Regions from separate parts of the Frankia sp. CcMO1 genome, predicted to be linked through region 2. Evidence: predicted binding sites of a transcription regulator. Region 2 holds the regulator's gene; each other region holds the start of a gene.

Region 1 (4,215 bases), on a different contig from region 2:
TCTCCCGGGGAGAGTGCGGTGAGGATCGCGACGAGGTCCCCGGCGCGTTCGATCGCCGGCCCACTAGTCATCCGCAGCGGAGCCTCGAGCTCCTGCGCCATGATCATCGCAAGGCTGGTCTTACCCAGACCGGGCGGGCCCGACAGCAGGACGTGGTCCGGCGGGCGACCGCGCGCCCGTGCCCCCTCGAGCATGATCGTAAGCTGCTCGCGCACCTTACGCTGGCCGACGAACTCGGCCAGGGTGCGCGGACGCAACCCGGCCTCGAAGGCGCACTCCTCGGGACTCGCCGCGGCGGACACCAGGCCGTCGTCACTCATGTCCCACCTCCGCGTACCCCCGCCCCCCGGCGTACCCCCGCTCCGGCTGACCGCCGCCCCGACTACCCTCGCCCCGGCTGACCAGCGCCCGACGCGGCCGCGCGCCGCCTAGCGGCGTCATAACGGCCCTCACCTGCGTAACACGGCGAGGCTCGCGCGCAGCAGTGCCGCGGCGTCGGGCGGGGCGCCGCCGGTTCCCGCGCCGGCCCCGGCCCGGAAACCCGGGGCACCTTCCTTGCCCGGGACGTCTCCCTCGCCCGGGACGGCACGCTCGCCACCCGCAGCGGCGCCCTCGCCGGCGGGCGCGGCCAGGACCACGAGCGCCCGCGACACGGCGTCGTCGGCCTCACGACCCGAGTAGCCCAGGCCCACCAGCGCCTCCCGCACGGTCGCCGCGACCCCGACGGCATCGGCCGGCACCGGTTCCGGTCCCGGCGTCGGGCGCGGGCCGGGCAGCGGCGCACCACCACTCGGCGGACCGAGCCGGTCCCGCAGGTCCAGGACGATGCGCTGCGCACCCTTGCGCCCGATACCGGGGACCTTCGTCAGCACCGCGAGATCCTCCTCGGCAACGGCGCGGCGCACCGTGTCGGGATCGTGCACTCCGAGCACGGCCTGGGCGAGCTTGGGCCCGACCCCGGCCGCGCTCTGCAGGATCTCGAAAACGTCGCGCGCATCGGCGTCGGCGAAGCCGTAGAGGGTCAGCTCGGTCTCGCGCACGATCAGGGTGGTGGCGAGGGAGGCGGACTCCCCCACCCGCAGCCGCGACAGCGTCGACGGCGAGCAGTGGACGAGCAGGCCCACCCCGCCGACCTCGATGACGGCGGACAGCGGGGTCAGCGCGGTGACCGTGCCGGCCAACGACGCGATCATCAGGTGGATCCGCCCGGCGCGGCGGAACGGAACCGGGCCAGCGCCGGCCCGCGCCACAGGTGGCAGAGCGCCAACGCGAGGGCGTCCGCCGCATCGGCCGGGCGTGGCGCCTCGGTCAGCCCGAGCAACCTGGTGATCATAAAACTGACCTGCGCCTTGTCCGCCCGGCCGCTGCCGGTCACCGCGGCCTTCACCTCACTGGGCGTGTAGAGACCCACCGGCAGGCCCCGCCGGGCGGCCAGCATGATGGCGACCGCCCCGGCCTGCGCGGTACCCATCACGGTACGCATGTTCGCCTGGCTGAAGACCTTCTCAACCGCGACCGCCTCCGGACGGGTGCGATCGAGCCAGGCGTCGATGCCGTCGGACACAGCGCACAACCGTTCGGCGACCTCGGCGGTGGCGGGGGTGCGCACCACCCCCACCTCGACCAGGCGGGCCCGGACACCGAGGCCACCGTCGACGACCCCCAGGCCACACCGGGTCAGCCCGGGATCGACCCCCAGCACCCGCATCCACCCTCCCGACCGCACGTTCACAAGAACATTCGTTCGAATCTAGGGGCGGCGACGCAACCGGACATCCACGACACGCCCAACAGATCGCCTGAGAAGACGATCAGCTGCCGACTAGCTCCATCACGTCGTCGGAGATGTCGGCATTGAACCAGACGTTCTGGACGTCATCGAGATCCTCAACCGCCTCGATGAGCTTGAGGACCTTGGCGGCGGGTTCGGCCTCCAGCGGCACGCTCACGCTCGGCAGCCAGGAGATGTCCGCGGAGGTGACCGCCAGGCCGGCGCCGGTGGCGGCCACCCGCACGGCGTGCAGATCGGTCGCCTCGGAGACCACCTCGAAGGCCTCCCCGACGTCGTTGACCTCCTCCGCGCCGGCGTCGAGCACGGCGAGCAGTACGTCGTCCTCGGTGAGGCCGGCGGTCTTCTCGATAAGCACGACACCCTTGCGGTTGAACAGGTACGACACCGACCCCGGGTCGGCCACCGTGCCGCCGTTACGGGTGATCGCCACCCGGACATCCGACGCCGCCCGGTTACGGTTGTCGGTCAGGCACTCCACGAGGATCGCCACCCCGCCCGGGCCGTACGCCTCATAGGTGATGTCCTCGTAGTTCACCCCACCGGCGAGCTCGCCGGAACCCCGCTTGACGGCCCGTTCGATGTTGTCGTTCGGCACGGACTGCGACTTCGCCTTGGCGATGGCGTCGGCGAGGGTCGGATTGCCCGCGGGGTCTCCGCCGCCCGTCTTGGCCGCCACCTCGACCGTCTTGATCAGTTTGGCGAACAGCTTGCCCCGGCGGGCATCGATGACCGCCTTCTTGTGCTTGGTGGTCGCCCACTTGGAGTGGCCGCTCATGACCTGCCTCTCTTGCGCCCGATCATCGACCGGACCCGGACGATCGGACGCTGTCGACGAATAGCCGGTGCGCCCGGGCATCACCGGTCAGCTCCGGATGGAACGCGGTGGCCAGCAGCGGCCCCTGGCGGACCGCCACCGGCGCCTCGGCGACACGGGCCAGGACCTCGACCGCGTCTCCTGCCTTTTCTACCCATGGTGCCCGGATGAAGACCGCGTGCACAGGTGGCCCCGCCACCCCGACGACCTCGAGGTGTGCCTCGAACGAGTCCACCTGCCGGCCGAAGGCGTTACGCCGGACGACGATGTCCAGTCCGCCGATCAGTGGTTGATCCGGCCGGCCGCCCACGACGTCCCGCGCGAGCAGGATCATGCCAGCACACGAACCGAACACGGGCAACCCCGCGGCCACCGCCGCCCGCAACGGCTCCAACAGCTCGAACACGCGCAGCAACCGGCCGATCGTGGTGGATTCACCCCCGGGCAGGACGAGCCCGTCGACCTCGGCAAGCTCCACCGCGTGGCGCACCGCCACCGGCCGCGCGCCGGCCTCGGTGAGCGCCCGGGCATGCTCGCGCACATCCCCCTGCAACGCGAGGATGCCGATCCGCGGGCCACTCACCAGCCGCGGTCGGCGTAGCGGGCTTCCGGGGGAAGCTCGGTGACGTTGATGCCCACCATCGCCTCGCCGAGGCCCCGGGAGACCTTCACCAGAACGTCGGGGTCCTTGAACATGGTGGTCGCCTCGACGATGGCCCGGGCGCGGCGCGCCGGGTCCCCGGACTTGAAAATCCCGGACCCGACGAACACCCCGTCCGCGCCGAGCTGCATCATCAGCGCCGCGTCCGCCGGAGTGGCGATACCGCCGGCGGTGAACAGCACGACGGGCAGCCGGCCGAGCCGGGCCACCTCGGCGACCAGCTCGACCGGGGCGCGCAGCTCCTTGGCCGCCGTGTAGAGCTCCTCGGCGGGCAGTCCCGACAGCCGGGCGATCTCCGCCCGGATGGTACGCATGTGCACCACGGCGTTGGACACCTCGCCGGTGCCCGCCTCACCCTTGGAGCGGATCATCGCCGCGCCCTCGGCGACCCGGCGCAGTGCCTCCCCCAGGTTGGTGGCCCCGCAGACGAACGGCACCGTGAAGCGCCACTTGTCGATGTGGTGGTGCGGGTCGGCGGGCGTGAGGACCTCGGACTCGTCGACGTAGTCCACCCCGAGCGCCTGCAGCACCTGTGCCTCGACGAAATGCCCGATCCGGGCCTTGGCCATGACCGGGATGGAGACCGCCTCGATGATCTCCAAGATCATGTCGGGGTCACTCATCCGCGCCACCCCACCCTGCGCCCGGATGTCGGCGGGAACCCGCTCCAGCGCCATCACCGCGACAGCGCCGGCGTCCTCGGCGATGCGGGCCTGCTCGGCGGTGACCACATCCATGATCACGCCGCCCTTGAGCATCTCCGCCATGCCGCGCTTGACGCGGGCGGTACCGGCCTGCCGGGCGGAGTCGATCGCCGGGCCGGCGGCGGGGGCAGTCTGGCCCTCGGGCATGATGTGCCGTCTCTTTTCGCTGGGTCGGGTCGCCAGGGCCGCGGGGTACCGGCATGTCTGGCACCTGCATGCCGGCTACCCCGCCGGATGGTTCCCG
Region 2 (4,215 bases):
GGTGGGAGGTCCGGCGGCCTCGGAGCGCAACGCGACGATCGCGGATTCGAAGTCGGTCAACGACTCGAAGGCCAGATACACCGAGGCGAAGCGGAGATAAGCCACCTCGTCGAGCTCACGGAGCGGACCGAGGATCGCCCGGCCGATCGCCTCCGCGGGCACCTCCGCCGACCCCGACGAGCGGACGGCATCCTCTACCCGCTGCGCCAGAAGCGCGAGATCATCATCCCGCACCGGCCGGCCCTGGCAGGCCTTGCGGACACCGGCGATGACCTTGGCCCGGCTGAACGGCTCGGCCGCCCCGCTGCGCTTGCGAACCTGAAGGGACGCCTCCTCCATCGTAGTGAACCGGCGACCGCAGGACAGGCAGGACCGCCTGCGGCGGATCGCCGAACCCTCCTCGGCCTCCCGACTGTCGACGACGCGACTGTCCGGATGCCGGCAGAACGGGCACCGCACGCGCTACGCCTCCTTCGCCCGCGCCGGAGCCGACCGCCCCGGACCGGGGACGACGGGACACCGTTGAGGACCCGGCATCCACGCCGGACGGACCACCTTGTGGATGGACCGCCAGCTCCCCGTGGAAGACCTGTGGAACAACCTGTGGATGACTTACACCCCGGTAAGCACCAGATGTTGTGTCCACGGTAGCGCACGGCCCCAGAGATGGGGACAGCACCCCCGTATGGTCCGTGTGGTCCGCACCGCACGTCGACGAAAGACGACGGCGCGCGAGCCCCCGCGCCGAGACACTCGTGGACCCGGGAAGCCGGGGAAGCCGGGCGTCAGGGAAGGAGTAGCGACTGGCCCGGGGTGATCAGCGGCGACCGCAGGTGGTTCAGCCGCATCAGCCGGTCCACCACGACCCGGGTGTCGGCGCTCTCGTCGAGCGCCACCGCCACCGCCCACAGCGTCTCCCCCGGCACGACCAGATGGCGCCGCGGCGCCTCCGCGGCATCCGGCCCGGCGATCGACACCCCAGGCATGATCATGATTGCTACCGCCACGACAATCGCCACGACAATCGCCACGACAATCGATACCACCACCACCCGACCCCGCCGGGTCAGCCGGAGCGGCGGGGGTGCGGGCGGGCGACCCGGCGGGTATCCCGCCGGCCGGCGACCCGCCCGGTCCCTGGCCGTCGACAGGTCGACGACCCGCGCCCTGTGTGCGGATCCCATGGCACCCTCCCGTTCCGACGACACCGAACGCCGAAGATCGAACCTTCGTTCGATCGAACGCGTGGTCGATTGTCGCATCGGGAACCGGAAACCGCCAGGAACACGCTCGAACAGACGTTTGAGATTCTGCGACCCGCCGGTTACCGTCGAGTCGATCGGGTGTGAACCGGGCGGTTTCCCTCGGTCACGGACAGCGGCGAGTCGGTGGGTGACGGCTTCCGGAGCGGGACGGTCCGCCGTGCGGCCACCGGCCGGCCGGTGGCCGCACGGCGGAAGAAAAACGCGACGAGGAGAGCGGTAAGCGATGACTAGCCAAGGCAGGGGTACGCGCCGGGGCGGAACCCGCGGCAACGTGCGAGCCTTTCCCGAAGGCCCCGCGGACGCGGGCCTGACCCCCCGGCAGCGCAAGGTGCTAGAGGTCATCCGGGCCGCGGTGGAGCGGCGCGGATATCCGCCCAGCGTGCGGGAGATCGGTGAGGCGGTCGGCCTCACCAGCACCAGTAGTGTGGCTCACCAGCTCAAGGTGCTCGAGGAGAAGGGCTACCTGCGGCGGGACCCGAACCGCCCGAGAGCGATGGAGGTGCTGACCGTCGAGCACCCCCGGCGGCGCGCGGATGCGGACGCGGGCGCGACGACGGTGGCGGGCACGATTCCCATCATCGGTGAGGCGGCGCCGGGCACCACCGAAGGAAGCAAGTCGGACGCCGCCTACGTGCCGGTGCTGGGCCGAATCGCCGCCGGTGGCCCGATCCTGGCCGAGCAGGCGGTCGAGGACGTCTTCCCGCTACCCAGGGAGATCGTCGGCGAGGGCACTCTGTTCCTGCTCCGAGTCGTCGGCGACTCGATGATCAATGCGGCGATCTGCGACGGTGACTGGGTGGTCGTCCGCCAGCAGCCGGTCGCGGACAACGGGGAGATCGTCGCCGCAATGATCGACGGGGAGGCGACGGTCAAGCGCCTGCGGGTTCGGGACGGCAAGATCTGGCTACATCCGGAGAACCCGGCCTTCGCCGACATCGCCGGTGAGGATGCGACCATCCTCGGCCGGATCGTGGCTGTGCTCCGCAGGGTTTGACGTGGATCGGCCGGCCGCCCATCGGGTGGCCGGCCGGGTTGCCTCGCGTTTGATCGCTCCTGGGCTCAGGCCCGGTAGGCGTGCAGCTCCGCCGCGAGTCCCGGGGAGACCCGGGCGGACAGCCGGGTACCGGTCTCGGTGTGCTCCAGCGTGAGCACCTCGCCGTTCGCGTGCACCCGGGAGACCAGGTCGCCCCGGCTGTAGGGCACGAGCACGCGCATCTCCACGTCGGGATGCGGCACCCGGGCACAGAGCGCGTCGACCAGCGCGGCCAGCCCCTCGCCCGTGCGTGCCGAGACGAACACGGCGTCTGGGGCGAGCTGGCGCAGCCCCGCGACGACCGTCGGCTCCACGGCGTCCACCTTGTTGACGACGATCAGCTCGGGAACACCGCCCGCGTCGATGTCGTTGAGAACCTCGCGCACGGCGGAGATCTGCGCGGCCGGATCCGGCGATGATCCGTCCACAACGTGCAGGATGAGATCGGCATCGGCGACCTCTTCCAGCGTCGAGCGGAACGCCTCGACAATCTGATGCGGCAGATGCCGGACGAATCCGACGGTGTCGGTCAGGGTGAAGGCCCGGCCGTCCGGCAGGGTCGCCCGCCGCACGGTCGGATCGAGGGTGGCGAACAGCGCGTCCTCGACTAGGACACCCGCGCCGGTCAGCCGGTTGAGCAGCGACGACTTACCGGCGTTGGTGTAACCGGCGATCGCCACGCTGGGGACCTCGCCCCGCCGCCGGGCGGAACGCTTGGTCTCCCGCACGGTCGTCATCGCGGCGAGCTCGCAGCGCAACCGCGCCATCCTGGCCCGCAGCCGCCGACGGTCGGTCTCGATCTTCGTCTCACCGGGACCACGGGTACCGATGGGCGCCCGGCCGCCGCCGCTGGCCGCGGCCCGCGACATCGACTCACCCCACCCACGCAGCCGGGGCAGCATGTACTGCAACTGCGCGAGCTCGACCTGGGCCTTGCCCTCTCGAGAGGTCGCGTGCTGGGCGAAGATGTCCAGGATGAGGGCCGTCCGGTCGATGACCTTTACCTTGACGACCTCCTCCAGCTGCCGCAGCTGACCCGGGGTGAGTTCGCCATCGCAGACCACCGTGTCCGCGCCGGTCGCCGCGACGACCTCGGCGAGCTCGCGCGCCTTGCCCGAACCGACGTAGGTCGCGGCATCCGGCCGATCGCGGCGCTGCACGAGCGCGTCGAGCACCACCGAACCGGCGGTCGTGGCGAGCGCCGCGAGCTCCGCCATGGAGCTCTCGGCCGACCGCAGGGAACCCGACGTCCATACGCCGATGAGGACGACACGCTCCAGCCGCAGCTGCCGGTACTCGACCTCGGTGACGTCGTCGAGCTCGGTGGCGAGACCGGGAACCCGCCGCAACGCGGCGCGATCCTCCAGGTCGAAACCGTCCCCAGAATCGTCGAAGAAGTTCGGCAGGTAAGACGGATCGGCGCCAGTCAGCTTGATGAGGGATCTGTCGAGAGTGGACGCATCGAAGGCGTCAGCAGGAAGTGTCATACCATCCGTTCTCAACGCGGCCCGTTACCGCACCATTCCGCGATCATTCCGTGCCGCTTGCTCCGGCCGGGCCCCACGACCCGGTGGCCCGAGGAGGATCCGCCGGTCCGGAAGACCCTGCCACGCTCGTGGCGCGTCTCCCCCCTCGTTTCCCGGCGAATCCCGTCGCCAACCAGGGTCCCACGCCACCACGTCGATCGCGAACCGTTTTGCCGCTCCGCCGGCGTAGCGTCTGCGCCGTGTACCACGAGTACCACGAGAGACGGGCCCGCCGCCTCGCCGCGACGATCTGGGACAGCTCGGGCCGCCCGACTCCCCCGGACACCACGCGGACGACGGCGGACCGGCGTCCGGACAGCACCGGGCCCTCGGAGGGCACCGGGCACACAGGCGGCACCGGGCACACAGACTTGGTGTGCAGCCGGCGGGT
Region 3 (4,215 bases), on a different contig from region 2:
AGAAGGGGAGCCGACCGGGCCGTCCCGGAGCCGGCGTCACCAGGACCCGGTCGGCGGTGATCTCCTCGATGCGCCAGCCGGATGAGCCGAGGAGCACCACGTCGCCGACCCGCGACTCGTAGACCATCTCCTCGTCGAGTTCCCCGACCCGGCTGGAGCGCTCCCCGACGAGGAAGACGCCGAACATGCCCCGGTCGGGAATGGTGCCTCCGCTGGTCACGGCGAGCCGCTGGGCGCCCGGGCGGGCGGTGAGGATCCCGGTGACGCGGTCCCAGGTGATGCGGGGGCGCAGCTCGGCGAACGCGTCGGAGGGGTAGCGGCCGGCGAGCATGTCCAGGACCGCCTCGAAGGCGGAGGCCGGCAGCGTCGCGAACGTCGCGGTGCGTCGGACCAGCGCGCCGAGCTCGTCGACGTGCCAGTCCTCCATCGCCGTCATTGCCACGATCTGCTGGGCCAGCACGTCGAGGGGGTTGCGCGGGTACCGCAGCCGCTCGATCGCCCCCGAGCGCATCCGCTCGGCGACCATGGCGCATTCGAGCAGGTCGCTGCGATGCTTCGGGATGATGACGCCGCGACTGGTGGCGCCGACCTGGTGGCCCGCGCGGCCGGTGCGCTGCATCCCGGCGGCGACGCTTGGCGGGGACCCGATCTGCACGACCAGGTCGACGGCTCCCATGTCGATGCCGAGTTCCAGGCTGGAGGTCGCGACGACCGCGGGCAGCCGGCCAGCCTTGAGATCCTCCTCGATTCCGGCCCGTTGCTCCCGGCTCACGCTGCCGTGGTGGGCCCGCGCGATCTCCGGCCACGCCGTGCCGCCGCCCTGACCCGAGGCGCCCATCAACGCCGCGGGTGACGTCCGGCTGGCTTCCCCCGGCCCGTCCCCGGCCACGGATTCGCCCGCGGCGGTGGCCGCGGCGAGCCGTTCGGCGTACAGCTCGTTCAGCCGGGCGCAGAGCCGCTCCGCGAGCCGGCGCGAGTTGGCGAAGACGATGCTGGCGGAATGGGCCAGCACGAGGTCGAGGACATGCTGCTCGACCGCCGGCCAGATCGACGCTCGGTGCGGGGCGGAGGCCGCCGAGCCGTCCGGGGACCCGTCGAGGAGCTGTCCGCCGAGCCGGGTCATGTCCTCGACCGGCACCACGACGTCGATCTGGAGGGTCTTGGCCGCGGGGGGGCGGACCACCGCCACCGGGGCCGTTCCGCCCAGGAAGCGGGCGACCTCCTCGACCGGCCGCACCGTGGCGGACAGGCCGATCCGCTGGGCCGGGGTGTCCAACAGGGCGTCCAGACGCTCCAGGCTCAGCGCGAGGTGGGCGCCACGCTTGGTGCCCGCCACCGCGTGGACCTCGTCGACGATCACCGTCCGGACGCCGCGCAGCGACTCCCGCGCGGCACTGGTGAGGATGAGGAAGAGCGACTCCGGGGTGGTGATCAGGACGTCGGGGGGCCGGGCGCCGAAACCGCGCCGTTCGGCGGCGGGGGTGTCGCCCGACCGCAGACTCACGGTCACGTCCGGCTGGGGTAGACCGAGCCGTTGCGCGGCGGAGCGTATCCCCGCGAGCGGCGCCCGCAGGTTCCGTTCGACGTCGATGGCCAGCGCCTTGAGCGGGCTGACGTAGAGCACCCGGCAGCGCCGGGTGGGCTCGGCCGGCGGCGCCGAGCGGGCCAGCGTGTCCAGCGACCACAGGAAGGCGGCCAGCGTTTTCCCCGAACCCGTGGGTGCGACGACCAGCGCGTTGCCGCCGGTGCGAATCGCCTCCCACGCGCCCCGCTGGGCGGGGGTCGCGGCGGTGAAGGCCGCGCCGAACCAGCTCCGGGTCGGGGCGGAGAACGCCGTGAGCGGATCTGGCGGATCGGGGGAAGCGAAGCTGGGCACGTTGACCAGTCTGCGTCGAGGGACCGACAACTTTCCGCCGGTGTGGTTCAGGCCGGGCCCGCTGTGGGGCCCGGCCTCGACCCGGTCGTGGTTCCCGCGACCGTGGTTCCCCCCGACCGTGGTTCCGCCGGTGGGAACCCCAACCGGGGACCCCCGGCGGGGATCCCCGACCAGGACCCCCTTGGGTGGTCCCGTCCCGTCCGGACGGTGCACACTGGCGAAGTGCGGTTGACCGAGTTCTGGGCGAAGATGAACACACGGTTCGGTTCCGCGTACGCAGAGTCGTTTGCGCGTGATCATGTGTTGTCCGGTCTCGGTGGCGCGACGGTCGAGGTGGCCCTGGCCCGTGGTGACGACGCCAAGACCGTCTGGCGAACCGTGTGCGAGGAGTTCGATGTGCCGGCGCGGGATCGCTGAGCCACCGTCCGGTGTGTCGTCGGGTCGTCGAACGTATGTTCGTCTAGAGTCGTCCCTGTGCGGCTACTTGTCCACAGATCATCCTCGACCCTCGAAACTGTCGGACCCACGGCCTAACGTCATCCTCGTGGCCAAGACTCGACGACCTCAGCATGGAGTAACTCCAATGGCAGGACTCGACCGTGAGAAGGCGTTGGATAACGCCTTGGCGCAGATCGACAAGCAGTTCGGCAAGGGATCGGTCATGCGGTTGGGGGACGACACCAGGCCGCCGATCCAGGCCATCCCCACCGGTTCGATTGCTCTGGATGTCGCGCTCGGCATCGGCGGGCTGCCGCGGGGGCGCATCATTGAGATCTACGGCCCGGAGTCGTCCGGGAAGACGACCGTCGCCCTGCACGCGGTGGCGAACGCGCAGGCGGCCGGTGGTATCGCGGCGTTCATCGACGCCGAGCATGCGCTCGACCCCGAGTACGCGGGAAAGCTCGGCGTCGACACCGACGGTCTGCTGGTCTCCCAGCCGGATACCGGCGAGCAGGCGTTGGAGATCGCGGACATGCTCGTCCGGTCCGGCGCGCTGGACATCATCGTTATCGACTCGGTGGCCGCGCTGGTCCCGAGGGCCGAGATCGAGGGTGAGATGGGGGACAGCCACGTCGGCCTCCAGGCCCGCCTGATGTCCCAGGCCCTGCGCAAGATGACCGCGGCGCTGGCGAACTCCGGCACGACCGCGATCTTCATCAACCAGTTGCGCGAGAAGATCGGGGTGATGTTCGGCTCCCCGGAGACCACGACCGGTGGTAAGGCGCTGAAGTTCTATGCGTCGGTGCGCCTCGATGTCCGTCGTATCGAAACCCTCAAGGACGGCACGGAGGCCGTGGGTAACCGGACCCGCGTCAAGGTGGTGAAGAACAAGGTGGCGCCGCCGTTCCGGACCGCCGAATTCGACATCGTCTACGGAGGCGGTATCAGCCGGGAGGGTTCCCTGATCGACATGGGGGTCGAGCACGGCATTATTCGTAAGTCCGGTGCCTGGTACACCTACGACGGCGATCAGCTCGGCCAGGGCAAGGAGAACGCCCGGTCGTTTCTGCGGGACAACCCCGACCTGGCCAACGAGATCGAAAAGAAGATCAAGGAGAAGCTCGGCATCCTGCCCAGTCTCGAATCCGATGCCGTGGCGCCCGTCCCGGTCGATCTGTAGCCGATGGCAGGAGCAGATCCGGGGAATGTCGCGGCCGGTCCGTCGTTCGCCCGGACGGCCGTCGCGGCGGACGAAGAGCCGTGGCTGAAGGATCCGATCTCGGTCGCGCGGGAGATCTGTCTGCATCAGTTGGCGACCAGAGCGAGGAGTCGAGCAGAGCTTGCGGCGACCATGCGGCGACGAGGGGCCACCGATGAGATTGCCGGTGTGGTCCTCGACCGGTTGGCCGCCGTCGGTCTGATCGATGATGAGGCCTTCGCCGCCGCCTTCGTCTCCTCCGCTCGGGCCCGTCGTGGGCTGGGTAGGCAGGCCTTGGCCACAGAGCTGCGTAAGCGGGGAGTGGATCCGGGACACCGTCGAGGCCGCCCGCGAGCTCGTCCTTCGTCGGCTGCGGTCGATGGACCGCCTGCCCGAGCAGGTCCGTACCCGAAGGCTCCTCGCCATGCTGACCCGAAAGGGCTATCCGGTCGAACTGGCGGTCCGGGTCGTGAGCGAGCAAGTCGCTCAGGGGCTCGACGGCGGAGGTCGGATGGCCTGGGTGGTCGATGGCGACGAAGACGACGGCTCGGTGTGAGTGGTGGGGAGATTGAGCCTGGGCCGTCAATGCGCCCTTATTTCTTGACCAGGGATTGTGCGAGACCTAGTCTTTCTTGAAAGGTGACAGGACTCCCGCGGCGACGCGGTCTTGATAGCTCGTCCAACTTCACACGGAGGCAGC

What was found. Region 2 encodes LexA, which represses DNA repair genes until DNA is damaged. Its sites were predicted from a motif close to CGAACNNNNGTTCG; they were not measured.
Region 1: the regulator LexA is predicted to act here: its motif matches at 1,734-1,747, upstream of ruvC (crossover junction endodeoxyribonuclease RuvC).
Region 3: the regulator LexA is predicted to act here: its motif matches at 2,322-2,335, upstream of recA (recombinase RecA).

Annotation. Positions count from the first base shown of each region.
Region 1 is NZ_CDWTMG010000017.1:9,603-13,817, forward strand. It holds gene ruvB (Holliday junction branch migration DNA helicase RuvB) at 1-320, opposite strand, end outside; gene ruvA (Holliday junction branch migration protein RuvA) at 450-1,193, opposite strand; gene ruvC (crossover junction endodeoxyribonuclease RuvC) at 1,193-1,708, opposite strand; gene AC08OU_RS04220 (YebC/PmpR family DNA-binding transcriptional regulator) at 1,812-2,567, opposite strand; gene pdxT (pyridoxal 5'-phosphate synthase glutaminase subunit PdxT) at 2,590-3,189, opposite strand; gene pdxS (pyridoxal 5'-phosphate synthase lyase subunit PdxS) at 3,186-4,118, opposite strand.
Region 2 is NZ_CDWTMG010000022.1:11,577-15,791, reverse strand. It holds gene nrdR (transcriptional regulator NrdR) at 1-459, opposite strand, end outside; gene AC08OU_RS05165 (LysM peptidoglycan-binding domain-containing protein) at 786-1,184, opposite strand; gene lexA (transcriptional repressor LexA) at 1,489-2,259, shown strand; gene hflX (GTPase HflX) at 2,325-3,785, opposite strand; gene AC08OU_RS05150 (helix-turn-helix domain-containing protein) at 4,025-4,215, shown strand, end outside.
Region 3 is NZ_CDWTMG010000075.1:1,276-5,490, reverse strand. It holds partial or broken gene AC08OU_RS11620 (ATP-dependent helicase) at 1-1,906, opposite strand, end outside; gene AC08OU_RS11615 (DUF3046 domain-containing protein) at 2,099-2,293, shown strand; gene recA (recombinase RecA) at 2,460-3,497, shown strand; partial or broken gene AC08OU_RS11605 (recombination regulator RecX) at 3,501-3,797, shown strand; gene AC08OU_RS11600 (hypothetical protein) at 3,742-4,071, shown strand.